3 regions of the Streptomyces sp. NPDC088794 genome follow, and region 2 is predicted to be linked to each of the others. Evidence: riboswitches for the same ligand, from Rfam matches in the RefSeq annotation. Region 2 holds a riboswitch; each other region holds the start of a gene.
What was found. A riboswitch is a leader RNA that binds a small molecule or an ion and turns the genes downstream of it on or off. The one in region 2 is predicted to bind cyclic di-AMP.

Region 1 (10,039 bases), on a different contig from region 2:
CGGCTCGGACCACCGAGTACGTCAAGGATCTTCTGCATCGGTTGGAGCCCTATGGGGACGAGCCGCGGGTTGTCGAGCTGCGGGAGCGGGCTCGGCCGTTGTTGATGGCTCCGGCGTAAGGGTTCCCACGCGTCTGCCGGGTGCCTGTGATCTTTTGACCGCAGGCCCTGGAGGGTTGCCCGCGCCCACGCGGCGGAGCCGCACATCGAAACAGTCCCGCGCCCCTTGCGGGGCACTGCACATCCCCGCGTTTGAAGTGGCTGTCAGTGGCGCAGTGCACTATCGATGGTGGAGGTGGTGTCGGTGACGTCCCGGATCGCTTATGACTGTGATGTGCTCGTGGTCGGCGGGGGCATCGTCGGGCTGTCGTCGGCGTATGCGATCACGCGGGCGGCGCCCGGTACACGGGTGACCGTGCTGGAGAAGGAGCCGGGTCCCGCCCGGCATCAGACCGGGCGGAACAGTGGGGTCATCCACAGCGGGGTCTACTACCGGCCGGGCTCGCTGAAGGCGCGGTACGCGGTGCGCGGGGCCGCCGAGATGGTGAAGTTCTGCGCCGAGTACGGGATCGCGCACGCCGTCACCGGGAAGCTGATCGTCGCGACCCGGCGGGACGAGCTGCCCCGCCTGCACGCGCTCGTGCAGCGCGGCCGGGAGAACGGGATTCCGGTACGGGAGCTGGGCGCCCCCCAGATCGCGGAGTACGAGCCCGAGGTGCGCGGCCTGGCCGCCATTCACGTCGGGACGACCGGGGTGTGCGACTTCGTCGGCGTCGCCCGGCAGCTGGCGCACGCGTCCGGCGCGGAGATCCGGTACGGCTCGCGGGTCGTCCAGGTGGACCGGCGCCCGGAGCTGGGGGTCGCCGTCCGCACCGCCCGCGGGGACGTCATCCGCGCACGCGTGCTGGTGAACTGCGCCGGGCTGCACTGCGACGAGGTGGCACGGCTGACCGGGGACGACCCGGAGATGCGCATCGTGCCCTTCCGCGGCGAGTACTTCGCGCTGGCCCGGCCCGAGCTGGTGCGGGGACTGGTGTATCCGGTACCGGATCCGGCGTTCCCGTTCCTCGGGGTGCATCTCACCCGGGGGATCGACGGCGGCGTGCACGTCGGCCCGAACGCGGTCCCGGCGCTGGCCCGGGAGGGGTACGGCTGGGGGGTCGTACGGCCCCGGGAGACGGCCGGCACGCTGGCCTGGCCGGGCGCGTGGCGGATGGCCCGGCAGCACTGGCGGTACGGGGCTGGTGAGCTGCGTAGATCGGCGTCCAAGAGGGCGTTCACGACGGCGGTCCGCAGATTGTTGCCGGCGGTGACTCCGGACGACCTGGTGCCGTCGACGGCCGGGGTGCGTGCGCAGGCGGTGCTCCGGGACGGCACGCTGGTCGACGACTTCCTGATCAAGGAGGGTCCGCGGACGGTCCACGTACTGAACGCCCCCTCCCCGGCGGCCACGGCGTCCCTGCCGATCGGCCGGGAGGTGGCACGGCGGGCACTGGCGGTACTGGACTGAGCCGGGGCGCTGCGCCTGCCCCCGGCGGGGTCACCGTGCCGACCCTCGTTCCCCGTACAACTCCCACCCCGGCACACGTAAAATCGACGCACTGTGTCTGAGTCACCCCATACCCCCGAACCCCTCCGCCCTGCGGCGCACGCCGATACGGAGGGCGCCCCCACGCACCCCCACACCCCCGGCGTCTCCCTGCGCCACACCCGGGCCAAGGGGGAACCCCGGTTCCCCGACGGGCCCATGCCCGATCCCGCCGGGTCGCACTTCGAGCGGCGGATCCGTAGTTTTCAGCCGCGGCGGAGTCGGGTGACCGCCGGGCAGGCGGACGCGTTGCAGCGGCTGTGGCCCAAGTGGGGGCTGGACATCGACGGGCAGCGGACGCTGGATCTCGGCGAGTTGTTCGGGAACGCCAACCGGGTCGTGCTGGAGATCGGCTTCGGCATGGGTGAGGCCACCGCGCAGATGGCCGCCGCAGAGCCGGGCACCAACATCCTCGCCGTGGACGTGCACACCCCCGGCCAGGGCAATCTGCTGAACCTCGCCGACCAGAGCGGCCTGCCCAACGTCCGCGTCGGCAACGGCGACGCCATCATCCTGCTGCGCGAGATGCTCGCCCCGGACGCGCTCGACGGGCTGCGCGTCTACTTCCCGGACCCGTGGCCCAAGAAGCGGCACCACAAGCGGCGGCTGATCCAGCCGGAGTTCCTGGACCTCGCCGCGAGCCGCATCAGACCCGGCGGCATCGTGCACTGCGCGACCGACTGGGAGCCGTACGCCGAACAGATGCTCGACGTACTGACCGCGCACCCGGAGTTCGAGAACACCGCGTCCGACGGCGGTTTCGCGTCGCGTCCGGAGTTCCGGCCGCTGACCCGTTTCGAGGGCCAGGGGCTGGAGAAGGGTCATGTCGTGAACGACCTGCTCTTCCGTCGCGTACAGCATCGCGAAGAGCCCAGTGACCAGGACCGCGAGAAGCGACACAACTACCAACCCCCCACCGGCGCCTGAAGCCTCCGCGGGCAGCGCGGGCAGCGCCCTCCCTCGTTAGGGTCAATGCCGTGGCCACGTGTCCCCCGTACCCGACGAATCCGCCGTACGCCGGCGATCCCGCCGGCGGTGCGCTCGGACACGCCCACTGGTGGCAGCGCAGGTGGGTGCGGTACGGCGCGCTCAGTACCCTGCTCGCGCTCTCCGGGCTCGTCATCCTCGCCCTGGTGCGTCAGCAGACCGGCACCGAGGGGTTCCTGGTCGGACTCGGCCTCGCCGTGCTCCCCGTGCCGCTCCTCATAGCCGCCTTCCGCTGGCTCGACCGCGTCGAACCGGGACCGTGGCGCAATCTGATCTTCGCCTTCGCCTGGGGCGCCTGCGCGGCGGCGCTGATAGCGATCGTCGCCAACAGCTTCGCGACCAGATGGATCGCGACGGCGACCGCGGACCCCTCCAGCGCGGACACCCTCGGCGCGACGGTGATAGCGCCGATCGTCGAGGAGTCGGCCAAGGCCGCGGCCGTCCTGCTCCTCTTCCTGTTCCGGCGCCGGGACTTCACCGGGATCGTCGACGGGGTGGTGATAGCCGGCATCACCGCCACCGGCTTCGCGTTCACCGAGAACATCCTCTACCTGGGCACCGCCTTCGGCACCGACCAGCTGACCGGCGACCGCGGCATCGCCTCCGTCACCGCGGCGACCTTCTTCGTCCGCATCATCATGTCGCCGTTCGCGCACCCCCTCTTCACCGTCTGCACGGGCATCGGCTTCGGCATCGCCGCGCTCTCGGGGGACCGCCAGCACCTGCGCCGCGTCCTCGGCCCGCTGTCGGGGCTGCTGCTCGCGATGGGCATGCACGCGATCTGGAACAGCTCGTCGACGTTCGGCGAGTACGGGTTCTTCGGGGTCTACGCCGCGTTCATGGTGCCCTCGTTCGGGCTGCTGACCTGGCTGGTCATCTGGACCCGGCAGCGCGAACTGCGGACCGTGCGCGAGGAACTCCCCGCCTACACCATGGCCGGCTGGCTCACCCCCGCCGAGCCGTTCGCACTCGGCTCCATGCGCGCCCGCCGCCTCGCCCGCGACTACGCAGCCCGCCACTACGGCAAGCCCGCGGCAAGGGCGGTCGCCCAGTACGAGGCGTACGCGACCTCCCTGGCCTTCCTACGGCACCGGGGGCGCCGCGGCCGGGCCGGCGCCGACTTCGTCGTACGGGAACGAGAACTGCTCGCCGAGCTGTGGCGCCGCAAGGACGTGGCCCGCCCGGCGCTGGACTACGCGGCCAGGACGACGGCCCCGCCGGTCGCGGTGACCGCCCCGCCCTGGCCGGTGTACGGGGTGTACGGGTATCCGGCGCAGCCCGCCTATCCGGCATCGCCGTACCCCGCGTACAACCCGTATCAGCCGTAGACCAGGGATCGCGCAGGTCGAGGGCCGCCCGGATCGAGGATCGCCCAGCTCAGGGACCGATCAGGCCGACGCCCGCGTCAAGCGGTCGATCTCCGTCTCCGTCAGGGTCAGGTCCGCCACCGCCAGCAGGGCCGGCAGCTGCTCCAGCGTGCGCGCGGACGCGATCGGCGCGGCCACCGTCGGCTGGGCGGCGAGCCAGGCCAGGGCCACGGTCGCCACCTGGGCGTCATGGGCGGCGGCGATCTCGTCGAGGGCGGTCAGCACCCGCTGCCCCCGCTCCGACTCCAGGTAGGCGCCGGCGCGGCCCGCCCGCGCGCTCTCGACCGTCGTACCGGGCCGGTACTTGCCGGTGAGGAAGCCGGCGGCCAGGCCGAAGTAGGGGACGGCGGCGAGGCCCGCCGTGGCGGCGATGTCCCGCAGCTCGCCCTCGTAGGTGTCGCGGGAGACCAGGTTGTAGTGCGGCTGGATGGCCACGTACCGGGCGAGGTCCTCGCGGTCGGAGAACTCCAGGGACTCCCGCAGCCGCTCCGGCGTGATGTTGGAGACGGCGATGTTGCGCACCTTGCCCGCCCGCACCAGCTCGTCGAGCGCGCCGATGATCTCCTCGACCGGGATCTCGGGCTGGTCGAAGTGGGTGTAGTAGAGGTCGATGTAGTCGGTGTCCAGGCGGCGCAGCGAGGCGTCGGCGGCGGCCTTGATGTTGGCGCCGGACAGGCCCTTGTACTCGGGGTGCTGGCTGACCTTGGTGGCGATGACGACGTCGGCGCGGTTGCCGCGGGCCTTGACCCACTTGCCGATGATCGTCTCGGACTCGCCGCCCGAGTTGCCCTCGATCCAGGCCGTGTAGGAGTCGGCGGTGTCGACGAAGTTGCCGCCGGCCGCCGCGTAGGCGTCCAGGACGGCGAAGGAGGTCGCCTCGTCCGCCGTCCAGCCGAAGACGTTGCCGCCGAGGGAGAGGGGGAAGACCTCGAGGTCGGAGGAGCCGAGCTTGCGCAGAGAAGCAGAGGAGGACGTCATGCTTCACATCAACGCCGGCCCCGGAGACCGGTCTTCCGCCGGAGCCGCAAAGTTCCCGTAAACAAGCGGAGTCCGCTGTTCCGGGAACCTGGCGATGTGTCGGTGTCTGCCGACGACTACTGCCTCAGGGGGTGAGGCCCTTGCTGCGCAGCCACGCCATCGGGTCGATCCCGTCGGCCTGGCCGCCGGGGTGGACCTCCAGGTGCAGGTGCGCCCCGGTCACGTTGCCGGTGGCGCCCACACGGCCGATGACATCGCCGGTGGCGACCTTCTGGCCCACGCTCACGCCGATCGACGACTGGTGGCAGAACCACAGCTCCGTACCGTCGTCGAGGGTGAGGATCGTGCGGTAGCCGTACGAGCCCGCCCAGCCGGCCTCCGTGACCGTGCCGCTGTGGATGGCCTTGATGAGCGTGCCCGTGGGGGCGGCGAAGTCGAGGCCCGTGTGGTAGCCGGAGGACCACAGGGAACCGGCCTGCCCGAAGGTGCCGGTGATCGTGTACGAGGCGACCGGCAGCCGGTACTGCGTGGCCAGCTCCGCCAGCTTCGCGGCCTCGGCCTTCTTCTTGGCCTCCGCCTCCGCCTTCTTCTTCGCGGCGGCGGCCTTGGCGGCGGCCGCCTTCTCCGCCTTCGCGGCGGCGTCGTCGACCTGCTTGGAGAGGGAGGCCTCGGTGGCGTACTGGACCTTGCTGTCGACCTGAACGCGCTGCGACTCGGCCTGCGCCATGATGCGGTCGCGCAGCACCTCGCCGGCGTCCTTGGTGCCCTGCGCGGTCTCGCTGGAGGTCACGCCGACGCTGCTGAGCGCGGTCGGGGACCCCTTGGCGGGGCTGGGGGTCTCGCCGAAGACCGAGCCGACGTTCGGCAGGTCGGGCACGGAGATGGAGACCGGCGGCTTGCCGGTGTTGGCGCTGGCCATGCCGCCCGCGCCGACGGCGGCTATGACACCGACGCCCAGAACCGTGGAGCTGCGGGCGAGTCCTCCGCCGCGCTGCTTGGAGACGCGGTGGCGACCGCGGTTGGGGCGGACGGAATCCTCGGTGGGGTTCCATTCCTCCCAAGGGCCCTCGTCGGTGCGGTATCCGCCGTAGCCGAACGTCTCGTTGTCACGCTGGCTCGGCACGAACGGGGCCGCCGGGGCAGGGGGGTTGGACGCCACCTGGGCGTACTCCTTCCTTCCTTCTCGCCTACCGGGTTAGCTGACGGGTTCGGAGCAGGAAGGTCTCCTACGCGCGTAAACCGGTCGTGCGTACACGACGGACTACTTGCGATTCACCCCAAGTTGGTGGTTCCCCGGTTCCCTTGCGGGATTCGGCACGTGCGCACGGAGCCGACTCTTGTGACGGCTGGGACGACCGCGCTGCGTTATCGAACGTTAATAGACACGGGGCAGGGATTCCAAGCTGTTCGGCTTGATCATTAACGTTTTCACGCAGGACGTTCAGGCCATGACCGGTGAAAATCGGGCGAGTTGACCAAGCCTGTGAATCCACACAGGTATTGACGGGATGTCAGTTGTTGGGCGGAGGGCGTTCGCCTGCTCACCGGGCGTGACAACGGTCGGAAAGCCGAGCGGGAAATGACTCAGGGCCGGAGTCCGATGATCCGGACTCCGGCCCTGGGCCGTTAGTAGCGGGGACAGGATTTGAACCTGCGACCTCTGGGTTATGAGCCCAGCGAGCTACCGAGCTGCTCCACCCCGCGCCGTTGTGTTCTCCACTGTACGCCATCCGCGGGACGGGAGTGACCAAGGAGCGGTCGGGGAGCGGCCGGGCCGGTCAGGCCGCCGGGTTTCCGGCGTGGGTCAGGGTCTCCCAGGAGACGAAGAGATCGTCGGTACCGGCCGGGCGGGTCTCCTCGGCCAGCTTGTGGGCGGCCGGGACGGAACCGCCGAGCCGGTCCTCCAGGTGGTTGAGGGCGACCTCCAGGTCCGGACCCATGTTCCGGTCGACCTTGCCGCCGCACAGCCACGCGGGCGGGTTCTCGCCCAGCTGGTAGCGGGCGTGGAACGCGAGGGCCGCGGTCAGCCGGTCCTTGACCTCGCCGTACAGGTCGACGCCCTGGTGCCAGGCCGTCTCGGCGATGTGAGCGGTGGCGGCGAGCGAGTAGCCGACGTGCTTGAAGTTGCGGCAGGTCTCCTGCGCGACGCCGTCCTTGTACGTCCCCTGCTTGAACCAGTACGTCGTCAGCTTCTGCGGCGTGTTCATGGTCGAGCCGGCCACGGTGAGCGGCACCTTGCCGTCCTTCTCCAGATAGAAGTAGGCGGGCACGCGGTCGCGGAAGCGGGCGAGGGCGGCGTCGAAGGCCTTGTGGTCGTTGGTGAAGACGGCGATGCCGATCGCCGCGTCGGTCATCGCGAGGTCCCAGTTGCCGTTGTAGTCGGGCAGCTTCTCGGTGACGTACGGCTGATAGGCGGTCCGCAGCATCTTCTCGAACCGCGCCACCCGGTCCGCCGGCCACCCCGCCCCCGGCGCGTACCGCACGATCTCCGCGGCCCGCGCCCACGTCGACCCGGCCCACGCGGTCTGCAGCCCCGCGTCCTCCTCGGAGTGCCGCTTGATCTTCGCCGACCAGGCGTCCATGATCTCCCGCGCCTTCAGCGCGTGCTCCTGCTTGCCGGTGACGCTGAAGAGCAGTGCCTGCGTGTACGCGGCGATCGCGTCCTCCCGCTCCTCCACGCACCCCTGCGCGACCTTGCCGCCCCAGGGACAGTCGACGTTCTCGTACGGCTCGGGGCGGTACTTGTACGACCCGTACTTGCTGTCCCGCATCTCCAGGAACGCCTTCAGCCACGGCTGCTTCCCGGCGGTGACGTTCTTTCGTACGGAGTCCAGCTGCGCCTTGCTGACGAGCACGCCGGGGTGGGTGAACGTGGCGTCCGGGGGGAGGGCGCGGGCCATGGTCCGGGTACCGGTGTCCGTGCTGCCGCACGAGGCGACGGTCACGGTGAGAAGGGGCGCGATCAGGAGCACGGCGGCTCGTTTTCGGGATGGCCTCACTGGTACCAGTACCTCCGCGTATGTCCACTCCGGGTCACTCGCAGCGTGACCCTTCGGGGTCTTGGGCGCAGGATCTGTTGGGCCGATCGGACTGTGGGGGGCGTTGGTGTGGGCGTCCGTTCTGGGGGCTGCCGCCCCCAGGCCCCCGCTTCGGCCTGGACGGCCTCGTCCTCAAACGCCGGACGGGCTGAGAAGATCCGGACCCGGCCTTGAGATGTGCCGACCGGCGCGAGAGCGGGACCGACCGGCGCCGAAACGTGCTGGCCGCTCAGGCCGACAGGTGGCGGTTCGGTTGCTTCGCCCGCTCCTCGTACTCCGGGATCACGACCACCTCGACGCCCTGCCCCGCCAACAACCCGTTCCCGTCCGCCGCCGTCACGAATGTGTCCGGCTCGCGCCAGGCCGTCACCACGCGGCGTACGCCCGCGTCGAGGATGAGCCGGGCGCAGGGCTTGGGGCGGGAGGCTCGGTGGGCGCAGGGTTCGAGGCTGCTGTAGATCGTGGCCGACGGGAGGCGGGGGTCCGTGGGGGCGAGTTTCGCCAGGGCCGCCTCCTCCGCGTGGACCACCGGGTCGCCGCCTTCGCGGGAGTGGCCGCGGGCCAGCTCCGTGCCGTCGGCGGCGACCACGACCGCGCCGACGCTGAAGGCGGTGGTGGAGGGCGGGCAGTGGGTGGCCAGTTCGCAGGCCAGGCGGAGCCAGTGGTGGTCGGCGGCGGTGGGGAGCGGGCCGGTGCCGGGGGCGGTGGGCTCGTAGCGCATGAGGACGACGTCCTCGATCTGCCGGGTTTCGAGGAGGCGGAGGCGGCCGGCTTGGTAGGGGCCGGGGCCGAAGAGGCGGGGCGCGGTCGGGGTGCCCACGAAGAGCGGGGACAGGACCAGGTGGAGTTCGTCCGCGAGGCCCTCCTGGAGCAGCTGGGTGTGGATCGTGCCGCCGCCCTCGACCATGAGGCGGTCGATGCCGCGCGCCTCGTGCAGGTGGGTGAGGAGTCGGCGCCAGTCCAGGTCGGGGCCCAGCGGGACCACGTCGGCGGCGATGCCCAGGGCGTGCGCCCGGTCGGCGCCCTTGTCCGTCGTGTACAGGACCTTCTCGCCGCCCGTGTGCCAGAAGTTGGCGGCCGGGTCGAGTTCGCCGGTGCCGCTGACGGTGACCTTGAGGGGGTACTCCGGCCGGCCCGACGCCACGCGAGCGGCGCGGCGCTCGGGCGAGTTCACCAGCAGGCGCGGGTTGTCGGCGCGGATCGTGCCGGCGCCGACCAGGATCGCGTCGACGGACGCCCGTACCTCGTCGACCCGGTCGAAGTCGGCCGGGGAGGAGAGCAGCAGACGCTCGGGGCCGGTGTCGTCGAGATAGCCGTCGAGGGAGACGGCGGCGGACAGCAGGACGAACGGGTGGGGCATCGACGCGCTCTCTCTGCGAGGCGGGGCTGGGTGTACGGGACTCGGTCCACGGAGCTGGGTTCGAGTTCTCTATAAGGTGGGGCTTGGTTCAAGTTTGAAACAAACCTACACTGGTCCCATGACGACTCGCTGGCTCACCCCTGAGGAGCAGCGCGCATGGCGCGCGTACATCGCCGCATCGCAGCTCCTGGAGGACGCGATGGACCGGCAGCTCCAGCAGGACGCCGGCATGCCCCACCTGTACTACTCCATCCTGGCCAACCTCTCCGACGTACCGGACCACCGGCTGCGGATGACCGATCTCGCCGGGCGGACGAAGATCACCCGGAGCCGGCTGACGTACGCGGTGACGCGGCTGGAGAAGGACGGTCTGGTACGGCGCGAGGGGTGCCCGTCCGACAAGCGCGGCAGCACCGCGGTGCTCACCGACGCCGGCATGGAGACCCTGGTGCGGACCGCTCCCGGGCACGTCGAGACGGTCCGCGCGGCCATCTTCGACCATCTCACCCCGGAACAGGTGAGCCAGTTGGAGGAGATCGGCACGGGCATCGTGCGGGCGCTGGAGGGCGACGGGACCGAGGCCACGCGGGAGGACGTCCCGTGGCGCCGCCGGTCGTCCTCGTCCTCGCCCTGTACGTGACCCGGCCCACAAACCAGTTGCTTCAAATTTCAAGCATGGGGTAGGGTCCGTGATCGTGGATCTGCTTCAGTTTTGAAGCAGA
Region 2 (10,039 bases):
GTTCTCCGGGCCGGTCGAGGGACAGGCGAGCGATCTGGCCATCCAGGCCGAGGAGTTGATGCGGACCCGCGACCTGCTGGAGGAGTTGCTGGTGCGGCACACCGGCCGCTCGGCGGAGCAGGTGCACGAGGACATCGAGCGGGACAACATCCTGGACGCGCAGGGGGCGTTGGAGTACGGCCTGGTGGACCGGATCGTCTCCACCCGCAAGACCACGCTCACCCCGCCCGCGGGGAGGTGAGCCGCCGGTGCTCCCACCCGAGCTGCCGCCGCTGCCCGCGTTGACGCGCGCCGAGGGCGAGTTGATCGACCGTTATCTCGACGTGGTCGACCTGCTCGGCCGGATCAACCCGGCGCGGGACGGGGACACCTACCGCGGACTGCGGGCCGCGCAGGCGCTGGTCTCCAAGGCGGCGGAACTACGGGACGCGCTGGCGCTGATGCACCAGCGGGGCGAGGCCGAGGTGCACGCCCCCACCTTGGCGCGGGCGCTGCGGGTGCTGGGCGGCGAGCGCCGCACGGCGCGGCTCACTCTGCCGCCGAGCTCCGCCAGTTGACGCAGGCGTGGCCGGTTCGGATGTCCGCCGTGCGGTCGGGACGTCCGGACCGGGGGCGAAACGGACCAAATGAGGTACCCCCGTTCGGCGGAGTTGCGGCTACTTCTTGGCGACCGTCAAGGTTGCGCAACGCGCGTGATGCGAGGGCCGCATGAGGCGTTCCTGTGCTGGTCCGAGGGGCTGCGCACCCCTGGACACCGGCTCGAACACGGGGGTGTCCACCCGAACGGGTGAGTGGTGAGTAACCCCACAAATCCCCGATTCCGTTGGGCTTTTCGGACATTCATAGGTCAAGATCCCTGTCTGACGACAAGACCCCGCCGCAGCGGCGGGGCGATCCGGGCGGACGCCGAGTCCTACCGCCGCCCGGATGACAGGTCGACAGGATTGCATCGGTAGGAGTGGAGGACCCAAGCACGACGGGTCGCCGGGACGGTCACGCCATGACCGGGTCGAGCAGCCCTTGGGGTGAAGCCGCGTCAGCGGCCGGGCAACTTTGTCAGCCCGAATCCGACAGGTCATCCTTCACAGGCGGCTGACGAAGGGTTGCGCATGTCTGCGCTCAATCGTGTCCCGTCGCTGATGGCCCGGGCCAGTACGGCCTCCGCTCTCACCATCGCCGCAGTGGGCGGCTCCGTCGTGATCCCCGGTGTCGCATCCGACGCCGCGGCCGCGACACCTGCGACCAAGGCACTTCACATCGCGGCTTCCAAGAAGGGCTCCCCGTACAAGTACGGCGCCACCGGACCACGCCGCTTCGACTGCTCAGGGCTCACGCTGTACTCGTTCAAGAAGGCGGGCAAGAAGCTTCCCCGCACGGCGGCCCAGCAGTACAACAAGACCCACCACATCTCGGCCAAGGGCCGCAAGGCCGGGGACCTCGTGTTCTTCCACTCGGGCTCCAGCGTCTACCACGTCGGCATCTACGCCGGGAAGGGAAAGATCTGGCACGCCCCGAAGACCGGGGACGTGGTACGGCTGCAGAAGATCTGGACGAAGAGCGTCTGGTACGGCCGGGTCAGCTGACTCTCCCGCGGGGGCGACGGCGCCCTGACACGCCGTCGCCCTCGCGGGGCACGACACAGGCTCTACGGCTCCTGCTGTCCCGCGGTCGTGACCGGCCGCGCCGGTACGGTCCACGGAAGTTCGATGGAGACCGTCTTGCCGCCTTCCGGAGTGGCCCGCACCCGCAGCCGGCCGCCGCGCTCCGCGGCCAGCCACCGAATGATCACCATGCCCCGGCCGTTGTCCTGTTGGACAGCGGCCGGCAGGCGTTTGGGAAACCGGGGGTGGCTGTCGGTCACCCCGATGCGCAGGTGTTCGTCACGGTCCAGCACGATGTCCACCGTGAAGGTGGGTGACTGGCCGAAGGTGTGCTGTACGGCGTTGGTGGCCAGTTCGGAGACGATGAGCCGGACGGTGTCGGCCACCTCGGTGTCGGACGGCAGACCCCACTCCGCCAACGTCGAGACCACATAACCGCGGGCCGTGGCGACCGAGGCGGGTTCGCTCGGCAGAGTGACGGATGCTTCCAGGTGGTCTGCCATGGCGACGTCGTCCCTTTCCCGCGGGACCGGGGTCCGACACAGAGCGGATGGTTCGAGTACGGTCCCGGACTGGTGCTTCGTCGCCAGACTGCCATTACCGCGCCGGTCACGGGTGGCGATCCACCAAGATATGCATATATCTGTCGCTCAAAGCGGTGAACTCTACGACGGGAGACCGTATTTGGGCGGCCCGGAAGGAGTAAGGAGTGACCCATGCAGCACGGACCCGCGGTGCGCCGCCGGAAGCTGGGCGCCGAACTGCGTTCGTTGCGCACCGGGTCGGGGCTCACCAGTGGTGAGGCGGCCCGGATGGTGGGCTGGCATCAGTCGAAGGTGAGCCGGATCGAGACCGGCGCCAGCGGTGTGAAACCGGCCGATGTGCGGTTACTGCTGGATGCCTACGGCGTCTCGGATCCGCAGTTGCGGGAGATGCTCCAGATGCTGGCGGGCTCCGACGAGGGCGGCGGCCGGCACCACTGGTGGCACGCCTACCGCGGGGTGCTGCCGACGACGTACCGCGACTTCATCAGCCTGGAGTCCCAGGCGAGCGCGATGCGGACGCTGGAGACCTCGGTGGTGCCCGGACTGTTGCAGACGCCCGAGTACGCGCGGGCGGTGACCAGGGCGGCGGTCGGAGGTCTGGACGATGAACGCCTCGACGCGCTGGTCGAGGTGAGGCTCGCTCGACAGGACGTCCTGCGTTCGAATCCGCCGCTGAAACTCAGCGCGATCCTGGACGAGGCGGTGCTGCGCCGGGAGATCGGCGGCCCTGACGTCATGTCACGCCAGCTGGCCCGCCTCATCGAGGCGGCTCGCCTGCCCCAAGTGCGGCTTCAGGTACTGCCGTTCACCGCCGGGGCGCATGTCGGCGTCACCGGACCTTTCGTTGTCTTCTCATTTTCGAGCACTTCTGATCTGGACGTGGTTGTTCTCGACCACTTGACGAGTAGCCTCTACCTCGAACGGAAAGAAGACCTCCAGGCCTACATCGAGGCCTTCAACACCCTTCAGATCTATGCCCTTTCACCCGAGGACTCGTTGGATTACATCGCCGCGATAGGTGACGGCGCGTAAGGAGGCACCATGTCAGCACTGCCTCGGAACGTTCCTTCCAGTACCGATCCGCACGGTGTGCGGTGGCTGCGCAGCAGCTACAGCACGGGAGCCAACAACTGCGTCGAGACGGCGCTGTCGCGCTCCGGCCCCTGGGCGGGGCTGCTCGCCGTGCGCGACTCCAAGGACGCGTCAGGACCCGTCCTGCTCTTCTCCCCCGAGAGCTGGGCGGGCTTCACGGCCGCGTTCGACCTCTGATCGGTTCCGTGTCCCGGACCTGATCAGTTCCGTATCCGGCGGCGCACGGCCGTGTCACGCCGACTCATGGTCGCGTTTCGCCGATCACACCCACAGCGCGTTCGATCTGCGCCTCGGAGAGGTCCGCACGGGCCGTCAGCCTGAGCCGTGAGATGCCGTCGGGCACGGAGGGGGGCCGGAAACACCCCACGACGAGCCCCGCGGCACGGCAGTCGGCCGCCCACCGCAAGGCCCCCTCCGGGGACGGCGCGCGCACGGAGACCACCGCGGCGTCGGGGCGTACCGCCTCGTGCCCCGCGGCGGTCAGGCGTGCGTGCAGTTCGGCCGCGACCGTACGCGCGCGTGCCGCCCGCTCCGGTTCCCGGCGCAGCAGCCCCAGGGCCGCCAGGGCGGCGCCCGCCGCCGCGGGGGCCAGACCCGTGTCGAAGATGAACGTACGGGCCGCGTTGACCAGATGGTCGATCACCCGCGCGGGACCGAGGACGGCTCCGCCCTGGCTGCCCAGCGACTTGGACAGCGTGACCGTCACGACCACGTCGTCGGCGCCCGCGAGCCCCGCCGCGTGCGGGGCGCCGCGTCCGCCGTCCCCGAGGACGCCCAGCCCGTGCGCGTCGTCGACCAGCAGCCCCGCGCCGTGCTCCCGGCACACCCCGGCGAGCGCCGCGAGCGGGGCCGCGTCGCCGTCGACCGAGAACACCGTGTCGGACACGACGACCGCCGAGCCCTCCTGCCCCTCATGGGTGCGCAGCGCCTTGCGCACGGCCTCCGGGTCGGTGTGCGGGACCACCTGCGTGGTGCCACGGGCCAGCCGGCAGCCGTCGATGAGGGAGGCGTGGTTGCCCGCGTCGGAGACGATCAGCGAGCCGTGCGGGGCCAGGGTCGTGACCGCGGCGAGGTTGGCCGCGTACCCCGAGGAGAAGACCAGCGCCGCCTCGAAGCCGCAGAAGTCGGCCAGCTCGCGCTCCAGCTCCGTGTGCAGCTCCGTCGTCCCGGTGACGAGCCGCGAGCCGGTCGAGCCGCCGCCCCAGGTGTGCGCCGCCCGCGCGGCGCCTTCGGCGACCTCGGGGTGGTGCGCGAGACCCAGGTAGTCGTTGCTCGCGAGGTCGAGGAGCGGGGAGTCGGCCGGGCGCGGGCGCAGGGTCCGTACGAGCCCGGCCCGGCGGCGCAGCAGCGCCTGCTCGTCGATCCAGCCGAACGCCATGGCTCCTCCGGGCTTTTGTAGGCAGTGGACAGACACTAACCGCAGGTCCCGCAGCCCATGATGTGGCAATACACACACGACGAAGTCCCTTCGTTGTGCGAACTCTCCTTGGCCGGAAGCTGCTCCGTAGGACAGGATCGGCTCTCATGGACCTGCTGAACACGCTGGTGGACAAGGGGCTTCGGCGCGAGCTGCCGACCCGCGAGGAGGCTCTCGCCGTCCTCGCCACTTCCGACGACGATGTGCTCGATGTGGTGGCCGCGGCCGGCAAGGTGCGCAGGCACTGGTTCGGCCGCCGGGTGAAGCTCAACTACCTCGTCAACTTGAAGTCCGGACTGTGTCCCGAGGACTGCTCCTACTGCTCCCAGCGGCTCGGCTCCAAGGCCGAGATCCTGAAGTACACCTGGATCAAGCCGGACGAGGCGTCGAAGGCGGCGGCGGCCGGTCTGGCGGGGGGCGCCAAGCGGGTCTGCCTGGTGGCGTCCGGGCGCGGACCGACCGACCGTGACGTGGACCGGGTCTCGGACACGATCAAGGCGATCAAGGACCAGAACGAGGACGTCGAGGTGTGCGCCTGTCTCGGCCTGCTCTCCGACGGCCAGGCCGAGCGGCTGCGGGCGGCGGGCGCGGACGCGTACAACCACAACCTCAACACGTCCGAGGCGACGTACGGGGACATCACGACCACGCACACGTACGCCGACCGTGTCGACACCGTGCAGAAGGCACACGCGGCCGGTCTGTCCGCCTGCTCCGGTCTGATCGCGGGCATGGGCGAGACCGACGAGGACCTGGTCGACGTGGTGTTCTCGCTGCGCGCCCTCGACCCTGACTCGGTTCCGGTCAACTTCCTGATCCCGATGGAGGGCACCCCGCTCTCCAAGGAGTGGAACCTCACCCCGCAGCGCTGCCTGCGCATCCTGGCGATGGTCCGTTTCGTCTGCCCGGACGCCGAGGTGCGCATCGCGGGCGGCCGCGAGGTCCACCTGCGCACGATGCAGCCGTTGGCCCTGAACCTGGCCAACTCGATCTTCCTGGGCGACTACCTCACCAGCGAGGGTCAGGCCGGCCACGCCGACCTGGAGATGATCGCGGACGCCGGCTTCGAGGTGGAGGGCACCGACCAGGTGACCCTCCCGGAGCACCGGGCGACGGCGGGCGCGGGCTGCGGGTCGCACGCGGGCGGCGGCTGCGGGTCCCACGAGAGCGGCGAGAGTGTCGGGTGCGGGTCGCACGCGGGTGGCGATGTCTGCGGTACGGCGACTGCGGAGCCCGTGCCTGCTGCTGCGTCCGCGGCCGCGCTGAACGAACCCCGTACCGACCTGGTCTCGGTCCGTCGCCGAGGTGCCGGAACGGATCTCGCGCCCAATGCCTGACCTGCCCGCCCCGCCCGGCCTGCCCGTCGCCGAGCTGCTGGAACTGGACCGGCGGCACGTCTGGCACCCCTACGGGCCCATGCCGGGCCGGCAGGAACCGCTCGTCGTGGAGTCGGCGAGCGGGGTCCGGCTGAGGCTGCGCGGGGCGGACGGGAGCACGGACGAGGTCGTGGACGGCATGTCGTCCTGGTGGTCGGCGATCCACGGCTACAACCACCCGGTGCTCAACGAGGCCGCGAGCGAGCAGCTCGGCCGGATGAGCCACGTGATGTTCGGCGGCCTGACGCACGAGCCCGCGGTCCGGCTCGTGAAGCACCTTGTCGACATGTCGCCCGAGGGCCTGGAGCATGTCTTCCTCGCCGACTCCGGCTCGGTGTCGGTCGAGGTGGCGGTCAAGATGTGCCTCCAGTACTGGCGTTCACTGGGCCGCCCCGCGAAACAGCGCCTGCTGACCTGGCGCGGCGGCTACCACGGCGACACCTGGCAGCCGATGTCCGTGTGCGACCCCGAGGGCGGGATGCACGAACTCTGGTCCGGGGTCCTGCCCCGCCAGGTCTTCGTGGACCCGCCGCCGACCGAGTACGAGGAGTCGTACGCCGACCAGTTGCGGTCGGCGATCGAGCGCCACGCCGATGAACTGGCCGCGGTGATCGTCGAACCGGTGGTGCAGGGCGCGGGCGGGATGCGGTTCCACTCCTCCGCGTATCTGCGAGTGCTGCGCGAGGCGTGCGACGCGCACGACGTGCTGCTGGTGTTCGACGAGATCGCGACCGGCTTCGGGCGCACCGGCGCGCTCTTCGCGGCGGACCACGCGGCCGTGACGCCGGACGTGATGTGCGTCGGCAAGGCGCTGACCGGCGGCTATCTGACGATGGCGGCGACCCTTTGCACCGCGCGCGTGGCCGACGGCATCTCGCGCGGCGAGGTCCCGGTGCTCGCCCACGGCCCGACCTTCATGGGCAACCCGCTCGCCGCGTCCGTCGCCTGCGCCTCGATCGAGCTGCTGCTCGGCCAGGACTGGCAGGCGGAGATCAAACGGATCGAGACGGGCCTGCGGGACGGACTGGCACCGGCGCGTGAGCTGCCGGGTGTGCGGGACGTCCGGGTCTTGGGTGCCATCGGGGTCGTGCAGCTCGACCACGACGTGGACATGAAGGCGGCCACGGAGGCGGCGGTGCGCGAGGGCGTGTGGCTGCGGCCGTTCCGGGACCTGATCTACACGATGCCGCCGTACGTCACCGGGGACGCGGATCTGACGCGGATCGCGGACGCGGTGTGCGCGGCCGCGCGGGAGGGATGAGATGTCGTCGGTACTGGTGATCACGGGGACCGGCACGGAGGTCGGCAAGACGGTCACGACCGCCGCGGTCGCCGCCGCGGCGCTCGCCGCCGGTCGCTCGGTGGCCGTGCTGAAGGCGGCACAGACGGGTGTACGGCCGGACGAGCCCGGGGACGCGGCGGAGGTCGCGCGGCTCGCGGGTGCCGTGACGACCGCCGAACTCGCCCGCTATCCCGACCCGTTGGCACCGGCGACGGCCGCGCGGCGGGCCGGGATGGCGCCGGTGCGTCCGCTGGACGTCGCCGAGGCCGCAGCCAAGCTCGCCACCGACCACGATCTGGTGCTGGTGGAGGGGGCGGGCGGGCTGCTCGTCCGCTTCGACGCGGAGGGCGGCACGCTGGCGGACGCGGCGACACTGCTCGGGGCGCCGGTCCTGGTCGTGGCGTCGGCGGGTCTGGGCACGCTGAACACGACGGAGCTGACGGCCCGTGAACTCCGTTCGCGCGAGCTGGAGTTGGCGGGAGTGGTGATCGGGAGCTGGCCGAACTCGCCTGATCTGGCGTCCCGTTGCAACGTGGCGGATCTGCCGGAGGTCTCCGGGGCTCCCCTGCTGGGCGCGGTGCCCGCCGGGGTGGCCGCACTGCCTCCGACCGACTTCCGTACCGCCGCGCCGAGTTGGCTGGCGGCGCGACTGTCGGGGACGTGGGACGCGGAGGCGTTCGGGGTGCGGGAGGCGCCGTAGAGGTGCGCTTCGGGACGCCTCCTGGTGTCCTCACCTGGCTCTTGCCCGCCGAAGCCTTCGCGCGGCCCTATGCGGTGCCTCTGCTGTCACCACCTCCACCCAGCAACCGCACCAGGTCGATCCGCGACCGGATCCCCAACCGCGAGAAGACACCCCGCAGATGGTGGTCGATCGTGCGCGGGCTGAGGGCGAGGCGGGCGGCGATCTCGCGGTTGGTGGCGCCGTCGGCGGCCATGCGGGCGATGAGGAGCTGCTGGGCCGTGAGGCGGGCGGTGGGGTCGACGGCGGCCGTGTGTGCGGGGGTTGCGGGGGCGCCGAGGGCGCGGAGTTCGGCGCGGGCCTGGGCCGCGCAGTGCGGGGCGCCGAAGGAGTCGAAGGCCTCCAGGGCGCTGTGCAGGCGGTCGCGGGCCTCGGTACGGCGGCGCAGTCGACGCAACGCGCCGCCGAACAGCAGCTCCGTGCGGGCGCGTTCGAAGTCGCGGGTGCCGTGGGCGTGGAGGTCGAGGGCGGCGCGGTAGTGCTCGACGGCCTCGGCGCCGGGGGCGAGCAGGGCGCGGCAACGGGCGCTCAGGGCAAGGTCGTCCGGGCTGCGGACGGCGCTGGCCCAGCGGTCGTAGTCGGCGTGGGCGGCTCGCGCGACCCGGGTGTCGCCGGTGCGGGCGGCGGCCTCGACGTAGTGCGGGGTGGCCAGGTGCCGGATGGCCCGGTGCCCGTGTCCAGGACCGAACCCGGCGAGCGCGCGCAGCCGGGCCGCGGCGCCGGCGAAACGGCCGGCCGCGAGATCGAGGTAGGCGAGCGCCCACTGGGCCAGCGCGGCGGCCAGACCGAGCCCGTGGGTGAGGGCGTACGAACGTGCGGCGGTGGCCCGTTCGCGGCAGGTGTCCTCGTCGCCGGTGAGGGCGGCGAACATGGCGAGGGCGGCCTGCAGATGACAGGCGCCGTTGTCCTGCCCGGTGGCGTGGGCCTGCCGCAGGGCGTCCAGGGCGGTGGCCGCGCCGGCGTGCGGGCGTCCGGTCCAGAAGTCGGCGTAGGCACGGAACTCCAGCGCCTGGGCGACGGTGGCGGTCGCGCCCCGGGCCCGCGCCGAGGAGACGGCCCGTACGGTCGCGGTGGCGGCGAGGGTGTGGTCCCCGAGCATCAGCGCGGCGATCCCCGCGTGCACGAGGAGCGTGGGGTCGGCGCCGGGGCCGTGCGCGGGGAGCGTGGGGTCGATGCCGGGGCCGCCGTGCACGAACAGCGCGGGGTCACCGCCCGATTCGCTGTGGCCCGCCGCCGCCCGCAACAACTCCCGCGCGTCCTCGTACCGCCCGTCCACGGCGGCCGCGAGCCCGCCCAGCGCCCCCGGCGGCCCGACACCCAGCCGCCCCGCGACCCGGAGCGCCTCCCGACTGCGCCGCAGATCACCGGTGTAGACGGCGGCTTCGGTGGCCCGGGCAAGGAGGTGGACGGCGGAGTCGGCGTGGTGGGGGGTCGCGGCTCTCCGCTCGGCACCGCTGGGTCCGCCCGGCGCCGCAGGGGCTCTGCGGCGGCCCGGCGAGACTCCGGCGGCCGGACTCGGCGCACGTGAGGAATCGGCAGCATCGGCCGCCCGGCCGAATCGCTCCACCGCGGACTCGACTCCGCCCGGCACACCCGCTCCCCGATCGCCATCGCCCAGTCCGCCCGACGCCGCAGGGACTGTGCGGCGACCCGGCGAGACTCCCGCGGCCGGACTCGGCGCACGGGCCCCCGGTTGCCGTTCAGCGGGAGGAGGAGCTGACGCCCTGGCGAGATCTCCCTCCGTCGAAGCCGACGGTCTGTCGCCGATGCCGCCCCGGCCGGAACCCGGCGCGGTGGTGACTCCTTCGGCTGACGCCGCCTCTCCCCCGCCGCCCCGCTGGACCGCCGCCGCCACCAGCGCGTCGAACGCCTCCGTCGCGTTCCCCGCGCGTAGCGCGAACAGGCCGGCCAGGGCGTCGTCCTGTGCTGCCGAGGCCGCGAGGCGGCGCGCCCGGTCGCCGTCGCCCGCGTGCCAGGCGTCCGTGGC
Region 3 (10,039 bases), on a different contig from region 2:
TGGAGACGGTGAGACATTCCATTATGGTCGGCCCCTCCGACAACACCGGACCGACGGCTTCGCATCCCGAAGTTTCCAAAGAAAACCCAAAGGTACGGCGGAGCGTAACCACGTCATGACGTCCCGTATGCGGACATTTACGCAGGCCGACGCGCCACCGACGATCAGCCCCGTGCGTTGACATGCACCGCTCCGGCTCCAGATACTGACCAGCGATTCAGTAGACGCTCGTCCGTGAGCACCGAGGAGACCGCATGACCGCCCCCCTGATGACGCTCACCTGGACCGACCACCTCACCGGCCGCCAGGGCTTCCTGGTCGTCGACCGGCTGGTTCGGGGCGTCTGCAGCGGCGGGCTGCGCATGCGCGCGGACTGCACGCTCGACGAGGTCACCGGGCTCGCCCGCGGGATGACCATGAAGGAAGCCCTGCACTACGACCCCGAGGGCCGCTACATCCCCCTGGGCGGCGCCAAGGGCGGCATCGACTGCGATCCCCAGGACCCGGGGGCGTACGACCTGCTGGTGCGCTATCTGCGTGCCATGAAGCCGTACATCGAGAACTTCTGGACCACCGGCGAGGATCTCGGTCTCACCCAGGACCTGGTGGACCGGGCGGCGACCGAGGCGGGGCTCGTCTCGTCGATCCAGGCCGTGTACCCGCTGCTGGACGACGAGGTGGCGGCCCGGCGGCGGCTCGCGGACGCGTTCGCCGTCGAGGTGGACGGCATCGGGCTCGACGAACTGGCCGGCGGCTGCGGGGTCGCCGAGTCGGCGCTGGCGGCCCTGGACCGGGCGGGCGTGCCGTACGCGGGCACGCGGGTCGCCGTGCAGGGCCTGGGCACCATGGGCGGCGCCACGGCGCGCTTCCTCGCCCGCGCGGGGCTCGCCGTCGTCGCCGTCGCCGACATCAAGGGCACGATCGCCAACCCGGCCGGCCTCGACGTCGAGGCGCTGCTGGCCGCACGGGACGCGTACGGCACCGTGGACCGCTCCGTGTTGCGCCCGGCCGACCGCGAACTGCCCGGCGACGCCTGGCTGTCCGCCGAGGCGGAGGTGCTGGTGCCGGCGGCCGTCTCGTACGCGATCGACACGGCGAACCAGGGGCGGATCAACGCCCGTTGGATCGTCGAGGCCGCCAACATGCCCGTCCTGCCGGCGGCGGAGCAGCTGCTGGCCGCGCGCGGGGTGACGGTGCTGCCCGACGTGGTCGTCAACTCCGGGACGAACGCCTGGTGGTGGTGGACCCTGTTCGGCGACATCGGTCCGGACGCCGACGAGGCGTTCGCGCACATGCGCCGCTCCATGCGCGCCCTGATCGACCTGACGCTGGCCCGCGCGGAGGACGACGGCACGACCCCGCGGGCCGCCGCCCACGCCATCGTCGCGGACCGGCTGCCGGTGATCGCCGAGCGGTTCGGCTGGTACCGCTGACCAACTCGCCGCCCGTAGGCGGTGAGTGCCGAACCGGTGCGGCGATGTCGCCCGTTGGGGCCGGGTCCGACACCGAGGAGACAACGTCCTGCGCGAACGGAATAGGGTGACCGGGTGGCGAGAGTGCGGTTGAGCGTGGCCGAGCGGCGCGAGGAGTTGCTGCGGGCCGCCATCGAGCAGATCGAGGTACGGGGCGTGGCGGCGGTGAGGATCGCCGACGTGGCCGCGGTGCTCGGCGTGAGCAACGCGCTGGTGCTCTATCACTTCTCCACGAAGGAGAAGCTGGTCGCCGCCGCGTTCACGTACGCCGCCGAGGACGATCTCGCCCATCTGCGCAAGCTGCTCGGCCGCCGGACGACGGCGCTGCGTCGACTGCGTTCGGCGGTGCGCTGGTACGCGCCGACCGGCCCGGCCAAGGGCTGGCGGCTGTGGATCGAGGGCTGGGCGGCGGCCCTGCGCGAGCCCGCGCTGCGGGAGGTCACCCGGGACCTGGACCGGCAGTGGAAGGCCGCGCTCGCCGAGGTCATCGCGGAGGGCGTCGCCGCCGGCGAGTTCCGGTGCCCCGACCCGCACGGCACGGCCCTGCGCCTGACGGCCCTGCTCGACGGGCTCGCCGTCCAGCTGACGTCGTACCCCGGCGCGGTGCCGCGCGCACGGGCGCAGGAGTGGGTGGACGAGGCGGTGGCCCGTGAACTGGGTCTCGCGCAGGAGGCGTTGACCGCTTCGGAGCGATGAAAGCCACCCGGTCACCCCATGCTTCGGGGCCGGCCATCTCCATACTCCAGCGGTGTGGGCCGCGCCGTTTCAGGTCGGCACGGCCCGCACCGCTGGCATCGTTCAGGCCACCCGGGCGATCCGCGACTTGATGTCGTCCGGGGACAGCGCGCCCTTCGCCGTGACGTGGTCGCCCGACGACTCGCCGCGCAGCCGCCGCCCGATCCACGGCACCAGGTACTCGCGCGCCCAGTGCACGTCGTCCCGCCGGACCTCCAGGGTGCCGCGGGGTGGCAGCGGGGGCCAGGCCTGGTCCGGGTCGGCCGGCACCTCGAGACCGAGCACCTGGCCCGCGCGCAGCGCCACACGCGTGTGACCCTCGGGCGAGAGGTGCAGCCGGTCGTCGTCCCAGGCCCGGCGGTCCTGGACGGTCTTCAGGGACCACAGGTCGAGCACGGGACAGCCGTACCGGTCGGCGACCGCGCGCACATGTCCGTTGTAGGTGGCGATCTTGCCGCGCAGATGCTTCAGCACGGGGACGCCTCGGGTGTCGAAGCCGGTCGTCACCAGGACGGTGCCGGCCGACTCGGTGAGCCGGGCGATCGCCAGCTCGAAACGCTCGGCGACCTCGTCGGGGTCGGTGCCGGGCCGGATGATGTCGTTGCCGCCCGCGCTGAAGGAGATCAGGTCCGGGGCGAGTTCGAGGGCCTGCGGAAGCTGGTCCGCCACGATCTGGTCGAGCAGCTTTCCGCGTACGGCGAGGTTGTTGTACGTGAAGTGGCCCTCGGGCTCCCGGTCCGCGAGCAGTACCGCGAACCGGTCGGCCCAACCGACCATCGCCCCGTCGGGGCCGGGGTCGCCGACGCCTTCGGTGAAGCTGTCCCCCACCGCAACGTACGACCCGATCACTGATCTGCTGTCACTCTTCGAATCGTCTGCCACAAGCGAACATGATTCACCTTCGAATGTGACCTACGCGACCGTAGGAAAGGGTTGACGTGCGGTGAGATAAGCCACTCCTAAAGTGTTCACCAAACCAGGAATAGCTTTCCGGCCACGGCTGTTGACGGCTGGAACGCCCTGCCGAAGGCGGCACCACGTCACACCGAAGGCCGGACCCGGGGATCGGGATCCGGCCTTCGGCAGCGTGTCAGGCAGGTGGTGCGGGAGGTGCGTCAGCCGACGGCGACGCCCTTCGTACGGAGGTACGCGACCGGGTCGACGTCGGAGCCGTAGTCGGGGGTCGTACGGATCTCGAAGTGCAGGTGCGGTCCGGTCACGTTGCCGGTCGCGCCGGAGAGGCCTATCTGCTGGCCCTCGGTCACGGTCTGGCCGGCCGAGACGGAGAGCTGCGAGAGGTGGGCGTACTGGGCGTAGTAGCCGTCGTTCAGCTTGATGACGACCTGGTTGCCGTACGCGCCGCCCCAGCCCGCGGAGACGACCGTGCCCGCGGCCACGGCCTTGAGCGAGGTGCCGGTCGGAACGACGAAGTCGACGCCGGTGTGATAGCCGCTGGACCACATGCTGCCGGCGACGCGGTAGCCGGTGCCGATGGTGGCGCCGCTGACCGGGAGGGTGTAGCCGCTGGAGCTGGTGGCGGAGTCGGCGGACTGCGTGCTCGTCGAGTTCGAGGAGGCCTGGCTGTCCGAGGAGGAACTCTTCGAGGAAGACGAGGAGGACGACGAGGAAGAGGGCGCGGACTCGGTGGTGCCGGTCGCGGCCTTCTTGCCGAGCGTGAGCTTCAGACCGGGATGAATGAGCGACGGGTCGTCGCCTACGGCCGCACGGTTGTCCGAGTAGAGCTTCTGCCAGCCGCCGGTGACGTTCTCCTCGTCGGCGATCTTCGCGAGCCAGTCGCCGGACCGCACCGAATAGGTGCGCACACCTTGGGTGTTGGCTGTGCTCTTCTTGGCCGACTTCTGTGCCGTCGACTTCTGCTGGACCGACGTCTTCTCGACATCCGGAAGCGACTGGACGGCCTTTTCCGAAACCGCCTGGGAAGCCGATTCCGAGGTGGCCGCGTGGGCGCCGGTGGCCCCCATGAGCGGGAGGGCGAGCGCGGCGCCCCCGGTGCCGGCGACGGCGATGGTGCGGGTCAGGCGCTGGGACTTGGGGCGGCGGTGCTTACCCTTCGCGGGCATGACGAATTCCTCTCCGGCGCCTGCGAGGTGAGCTGTCGGGTGCGAGCTGGAGATGCCCGGCCGTGCTTTTCGGCACGGCTTTACCCCAAGCCTCTTCCGGAGACCGGAACAGGCGGTTGTACCTGTGGGTCCCCCGCTCCTGCCGTTCACGGGTGAGTTGTGCGGACTCCGGTCGGCGGCAGGATTGGGCGTCCGTCCGGATTGGTGGCGAACGTAAGCGACCAGGACGCGAAGGAACAAGTAGAGGTTCCCTGTGAATACGTTTCTCTTGATCCCTTGTGAGAATTCACGGTCACCCTGCGTGAATTAAGGACCCGCCACCAGGCACAAACACCCTTGAAAAGCACGTGCATTACGTGGACATGCAGAACCACGCACGGTCACGGATATGACGCTCCTCACGTGACGCCACCCCAGTCCGCCTTATTCCAGAGCGAGTTGGAACGAAGGCGAACCAAGGCGCCAATTCGGACAGAAGAGTCAGATGCGACGGAGCCGGAGAACCGTCGCATCGAAGTCGCCGCGCAGTCCGGTCCGAAGTCCGTGATGCAGCAGTACGGCACCCCTGTGAACTTCGCCCGTTTCGAGGCATTCGTACGATGCTGTCGGGTCCAGCCCGCGCAGCCGCAGCGCGGGCACGGGCTCGCCGTAGCTCTGCGCCTGGAGCCAGGCGAGGACCACGGACTCGTCCCCGAGTACGTACTGGACGGCACTGAGCCCGCCCTGCGGGGCCCGCAGCCGGTAGAGGTCACCCTGCTGCACGAGGCGCCGGATCTCCTTGTACAGGGCGACCCAGTCGCCCGCCTCGGCCAGCTCCTCCTCGGTCCACCGGGTGAGGTCGCCGCCGACGCCCAGCACGCCCGCCATGGAGCTCACGAACCGGAAGCGCAGCGAGCTGACCCGGTCGTTGAGCTGGGTGTTGGGGCTGTCGGTGACCCAGGCGGCCATCACGCGCGCGGGGTGGATCTGGGTGAAGCCGTGCTGGATGGCGAGCCGGTCGAGCGGGTCGGTGTTGTCGGAGGTCCACACCTCGTCCGTGCGACTGATGATCCCGAGGTCGATCCGCCCGCCGCCGCCCGAGCAGGACTCGAAGGAGACTCCCGGGTGCGCCGCCCGCAGCCGGTCCAACAGGGCGTACAGCGCGTGCACATGGTCGATCCACAGCCGCTGCGGATACGCCTCGCCGGGCCAGCCGGCGTCGGTGAAGCAGCGGTTGAAGTCCCACTTGACGTAGTCGATCGGGGCGCTGGAGAGGATGGCGTCGAGCTTCTCCCAGAGGTACTCCTGGACGTCCGGCCGGGCCAGGTTGAGTACGAGCTGATTGCGGAACTCCGTCCGCTTTCGTCCCGGTTGGAACTGCACCCAGTCGGGGTGCGCGCGGTACAGGTCGCTGTCCGCGTTGACCATCTCGGGCTCGACCCAGATGCCGAACTGCATGCCGAGCGCGTGCACCTCGTCGGCGAGCGGCTTCAGGCCCCCGGGGAAGCGGTCGGGGTTGGGCGTCCAGTCGCCGAGTCCGGCCCGGTCGTTGACACGCTTGCCGAACCAGCCGTCGTCGACCACGAACAGCTCGACACCGATCGCCGCGGCCTGCCGGGCGAGGGCGCCCTGCTGCTCCTCGGAGATGTCGAACTCGGTGGCCTCCCAGGAGTTGAACAGCACGGGCCGGTCCCGGTCCGCGTCCGGGATGACGTACGTCCGCTGGTAGGCGTGCCAGGCACGGCTCGCGCCGCCGAAGCCTCCGTCGCTCCACAGACCGGCGAAGACAGGGGTGGTGAAGGACTCCCCCGCCGCGAGACGCAGCAGCCCGGATTCGTCGTACCCGACGCCACCGTTGATCTGCACGCGCGCGTCGGGGAGTTGCGCCACCGCGATCCGCCAGGAGCCCGACCACCCGAGCGCGCAGCCGTACACCTCACCGCGCTCCTCGGTCGCGTCGGTGTCCAGGGCGACCCAGGGCAGGTGCTGGTGGCTGGTGTGGCCGCGGCGGCTGCCGATGACCTTCTCGCCGTAGGTGAGCGGTACCGAGGCCAGCTGTGACTCCGCCGCCCACCGGCCGTGCAGGTGCGACAGCCGCCAGCCCTCGCGGTCGGGCAGCGTCCAGGTCGCCGAGTCCGCGCGCAGCAGCTCCACGACCGGCCCCTCGTTGTCGAGGGTCACCCAGCGCTCCACGACGTCGTGCCGCATCCGGTAGTGCAGGGTGATGGCGAGCCCGTCGTCCCGGAAGCGCAGCCGCAGTTCGCCGTCCTCGCCCTCTTCGGACTCGTACGCCTCGAACCGCCACTCCGTGCCGCGCCGCTCCTCGGTGCGCACCGACAGGGCGGGCCGGACGAAGCGCGGGCCGCCCTCGACGGGGTACTCCTCGCGCCCGTCGAGCTGCGACTCGAAGCCCCGGTACTCGGGCTGCGGAAGCGCGGCCAGCGCCTCGGCGTCGGCGAGCTCGATCCGGGGGCCCCAGTGCAGATGCAGCAGGACGTCGTCCTCGGTGAGATGGACGGCGTAACTGCTCAGCGGCCCCGAGAGGAGCCACGTACGACCGTTGTCGGCGATCTCCAGCATCAAGCTCCCACACTTCCCAACAGACGCGACCAAGGACCAACATCATCAATGGTCGTGCCGCCCGAGGCAACGCCTGTGGACAACTCATTGCCCCCGGAACCTGTGTCGTATCGTCGAAGACGCACCCCGTCGGCCATCATGCCGAGCCGCGCCGGCCGGGTGGACTGGGAGGAGCCCCCGTGACGCAGCAGATCCCGTCGACCGAGCCCGAGCTGACCGGAGTCCGCAATTTCCGCGATGTGGGCGGGCTGCCGACGGTGGACGGACGGCGGGTGCGGCAGGGAGTGCTGTTCCGCAGCGGGCATCTGGCGCACGCGACCGCGGAGGACGCGGTGTTCCTCTCGTCCCTGGGGCTGCACACGATCTTCGACTTCCGCAACGCGGCCGACCAGAAGCTGGAGGGCCCGGACGTCGAGCTGCCGGGTGTGCTGAACGTGAACCTCCCGCTCACCGACCCGGCCCACGGCGCCGACTTCTGGACGATGGTCCGGGACGGCGAGATCGAGCAGCTGCGCGAGATCCTCGGCGACGGCAAGGCCGCGAACCGGATGATCAGCTCCTACCGCACGATCATCAAGGGCCGCACCGCCGAGCACGCACGCGTACTGCACGCGCTCGCCGAGGACAGCGTGCCCGCGCTGATGCACTGCGCGGCGGGCAAGGACCGCGCGGGCCTGTCCATAGCCGTGACGCTGCTCGCCCTGGGCGTCGAACGCGAGGCGATCATCGCCGACTACCTGGAGTCGAACGCGAAGCACCGCCGCTACAAGGTGCGCCGCAGCAGCGGTGCCGAGTCCGCGTACTCCCCCGAGGTCATGGAGCTGCTCAGCCCCCTCTTCGAGGCGCGCGCCGAGTATCTGGCGGCGGCCTTCGACACCATCGAGGAGACGTGGGGCGACGTCGACACCTACCTGGAGCAGGGCCTGGGCGTCACCCCTGAGATCCGGGAGCGGCTGCGCGAGCGCCTGCTCGACTGACCACGGCGGCCAACCGGCCGACGGTCGGCACTACTTGGCGCCCGCGCCGACCTCGAACAGCAGGAACAGGAACGCCGCGAACACGTGCCCGGCGGCGATGTAGATGAGCAGCCGCACCCACAACGCGCGCGGGATCTTGTCTTCCATGTCTCTCATGGCGTCTCTCCGGTGATGGGGCCCAGGCACAGCGTGGCCGTGGGGCTCTGCAGCAGGGTGTGGACGAACAGCAGCTCGACCCCGTCGGGGTCCTGGGCCGCGATCCGGTGCGGGGTGAGGGAGTCGAAGTGCGCGCTGTCGCCGGGGGCGAGGAGGTGCGCGGTGTCCCCGAGGCGCAGCCGCAGCCGGCCCTTGAGGACGTAGAGCCACTCCTCGCCGGGATGCACGCGCACGATGTCGCCCTGCGAGCCGTGCGGCACATGGACGCGCAGGGCCTGCATGCCGCGGCCGGGCGCGCCGGCCGGCCAGTAGGTCCAGCCGCCGGCCGCGGTCGGTTCCATGTCGGCGGCGCGCACGACGGAGTCCCGGTCGGCGACCGTCTCGCCGAGCAGCTCCGAGACCGTCGTACCGTAGATACGGGCGAGGGCGAGCAGCATCGGCAGCGAAGGCTGGCGCTGCCCGGTCTCCAGTCGGGAGAGGTGGGCCGGCGACAGCCCGGCGGCGCGGCCCGCCGCCTCCAGCGTGAGGGAGGCACGGCGGCGCAGGGCGCGCAGCTGTGGAGCGACGACGGGCAGGATCTCGTCCGGCCCGTCCGCCGGCTCCGTCTCGGGAGAGCTCATGCTCTCCATTCAGCCGCAGGCTTGTCTCTGGGGCAAATTTCTTGCCTCAGAGACAAAACCCGCAGCCCCGCCGCGAGCGACGCCCGCTAGCGGTTGGCGACCGCCTGCTTCACCAGCGTCTTGCTGAAGTCCCACATCAGCCCGCCACCGCTGTGCGCGTCGTCCATCACGGCCGTGAAGGCGTCCACGAACCGGTCCACCTCCCGCTCACCGACGACCAGCGGCGGGATCAGCTTGATCACCTCCAGGTGGTCGCCGGAGACCTGGGTGAGGATCCGGTGCCGTTGCAGGAGCGGTACGACGACCATCTGCGCGAACAGGCCCTTGCGCGCGGCCTGCAACATCGTCCAACGGCCGCGCAGCTTCAGCGACTTGGGCCGGCCGAACTCGATGCCGATCATCAGGCCCCGGCCGCGCACGTCGGCGAGCAGCTCGTACTTGTCGATCAGCGCCGCGAGCCGCGTCCTCAACAGGTCCCCGGTCACCCGGGCGTTGGCGATGATCTGCTCGTTCTCCATGACGGACAGCACGGCGAGGCCCGCCGCCATGGCCTGCGCGTTGGACCCGAAGCTCGCCGAGTGGACCAGCACGCGGTCCATCGACGAGTAGACCTTCTTGAAGATCCAGTCCTTGCCGAGGGTGGCCCCGACGGGCACATAGCCGCCCGAGAGGGCCTTGGCCACGCAGACCAGGTCCGGCTCGACGCCCTCCTCGTGCTGGTAGGCGTAGAAGTCGCCGGTGCGGCCGAGGCCGGTCTGCACCTCGTCGGCGATGAGCAGCGCCTTGTGCTGACGCAACAGCTCCTGGGCGGCCCGCAGATAGCCGGGCGGGGCCTCGTGCACGCCCTTGCCCTGGATCGGCTCGACGACCAGCGCGGCGACGTCGCCCTTCTTCAACTCCCGGGCCAGGGCGTCGAGATCACCGAGCGGCACCGCCGTGTCGGGCAGCAGCGGGGCGAAGCCGTCCCGGAAGCCGTCCTCGCCGTTGACCGACAGGGAGCCGGTGGTCAGGCCGTGGAAGGCGTGGTCGCAGTACAGGACCCTGGGCTTCCCGGTGGCGTACCGGGCGAACTTCAGCGCGGTCTCGACGGCCTCCGTGCCGCTGTTGCCGAAGAACACGCGGTCCAGGTGCGGGCTGTGGGACAGCAGCTTCTCGGCGAGCAGCCCGGGCAGCGGCTGGCAGTCGAAGCGCGTGAGGTCGGCGAGGTCGGCGTCGAGGACGTCGTGCAGCGCCTTGCGGACGACGGGGTGGTGGCGCCCCAGGCCCATCACCCCGAACCCGGCCAGCATGTCCAGGTAGTCGTTGCCGTCCGCGTCCCAGAAGTAGGCGCCCTCGCCGCGCTCGTAGACCTTGTCGAAGCCGATCGTGTGCAGCATGCGCGGCAGTTGGTGGTTCAGGTACTTGCCGTGCAGCTCGTAGCGCTCGGCTCCGCGCTCGGC

Region 1: linked by a shared signal. The riboswitch ahead of ACIP6U_RS48080 (M23 family metallopeptidase) and the one ahead of ACIP6U_RS33915 (C40 family peptidase) in region 2 are both predicted to bind cyclic di-AMP.
Region 3: linked by a shared signal. The riboswitch ahead of ACIP6U_RS03320 (peptidoglycan DD-metalloendopeptidase family protein) and the one ahead of ACIP6U_RS33915 (C40 family peptidase) in region 2 are both predicted to bind cyclic di-AMP.

Annotation. Positions count from the first base shown of each region.
Region 1 is NZ_JBIVKB010000035.1:17,476-27,514, forward strand. It holds gene ACIP6U_RS48055 (MFS transporter) at 1-119, shown strand, start outside; gene lhgO (L-2-hydroxyglutarate oxidase) at 286-1,509, shown strand; gene trmB (tRNA (guanosine(46)-N7)-methyltransferase TrmB) at 1,603-2,514, shown strand; gene ACIP6U_RS48070 (PrsW family intramembrane metalloprotease) at 2,565-3,902, shown strand; gene ACIP6U_RS48075 (aldo/keto reductase) at 3,963-4,919, opposite strand; gene ACIP6U_RS48080 (M23 family metallopeptidase) at 5,044-6,078, opposite strand; cyclic di-AMP (ydaO/yuaA leader) riboswitch at 6,089-6,246, opposite strand; tRNA gene ACIP6U_RS48085 (tRNA-Met) at 6,550-6,623, opposite strand; gene ACIP6U_RS48090 (alginate lyase family protein) at 6,698-7,819, opposite strand; gene ACIP6U_RS48095 (dihydrofolate reductase family protein) at 8,187-9,317, opposite strand; gene ACIP6U_RS48100 (MarR family winged helix-turn-helix transcriptional regulator) at 9,436-9,957, shown strand.
Region 2 is NZ_JBIVKB010000014.1:154,836-164,874, reverse strand. It holds gene ACIP6U_RS33925 (ATP-dependent Clp protease proteolytic subunit) at 1-241, shown strand, start outside; gene ACIP6U_RS33920 (hypothetical protein) at 249-557, shown strand; cyclic di-AMP (ydaO/yuaA leader) riboswitch at 908-1,106, shown strand; gene ACIP6U_RS33915 (C40 family peptidase) at 1,110-1,583, shown strand; gene ACIP6U_RS33910 (ATP-binding protein) at 1,646-2,104, opposite strand; gene ACIP6U_RS33905 (helix-turn-helix domain-containing protein) at 2,318-3,178, shown strand; gene ACIP6U_RS33900 (DUF397 domain-containing protein) at 3,188-3,415, shown strand; gene ACIP6U_RS33895 (8-amino-7-oxononanoate synthase) at 3,480-4,616, opposite strand; gene bioB (biotin synthase BioB) at 4,763-5,992, shown strand; gene ACIP6U_RS33885 (adenosylmethionine--8-amino-7-oxononanoate transaminase) at 5,985-7,292, shown strand; gene bioD (dethiobiotin synthase) at 7,294-8,013, shown strand; gene ACIP6U_RS33875 (LuxR C-terminal-related transcriptional regulator) at 8,081-10,039, opposite strand, start outside.
Region 3 is NZ_JBIVKB010000001.1:720,932-730,970, forward strand. It holds gene ACIP6U_RS03305 (Glu/Leu/Phe/Val dehydrogenase dimerization domain-containing protein) at 255-1,433, shown strand; gene ACIP6U_RS03310 (TetR/AcrR family transcriptional regulator) at 1,548-2,168, shown strand; gene ACIP6U_RS03315 (SGNH/GDSL hydrolase family protein) at 2,271-3,056, opposite strand; gene ACIP6U_RS03320 (peptidoglycan DD-metalloendopeptidase family protein) at 3,323-4,288, opposite strand; cyclic di-AMP (ydaO/yuaA leader) riboswitch at 4,293-4,462, opposite strand; gene ACIP6U_RS03325 (alpha-galactosidase) at 4,769-6,847, opposite strand; gene ACIP6U_RS03330 (tyrosine-protein phosphatase) at 7,027-7,824, shown strand; gene ACIP6U_RS03335 (DUF6126 family protein) at 7,855-7,980, opposite strand; gene ACIP6U_RS03340 (helix-turn-helix domain-containing protein) at 7,977-8,600, opposite strand; gene ACIP6U_RS03345 (aspartate aminotransferase family protein) at 8,687-10,039, opposite strand, start outside.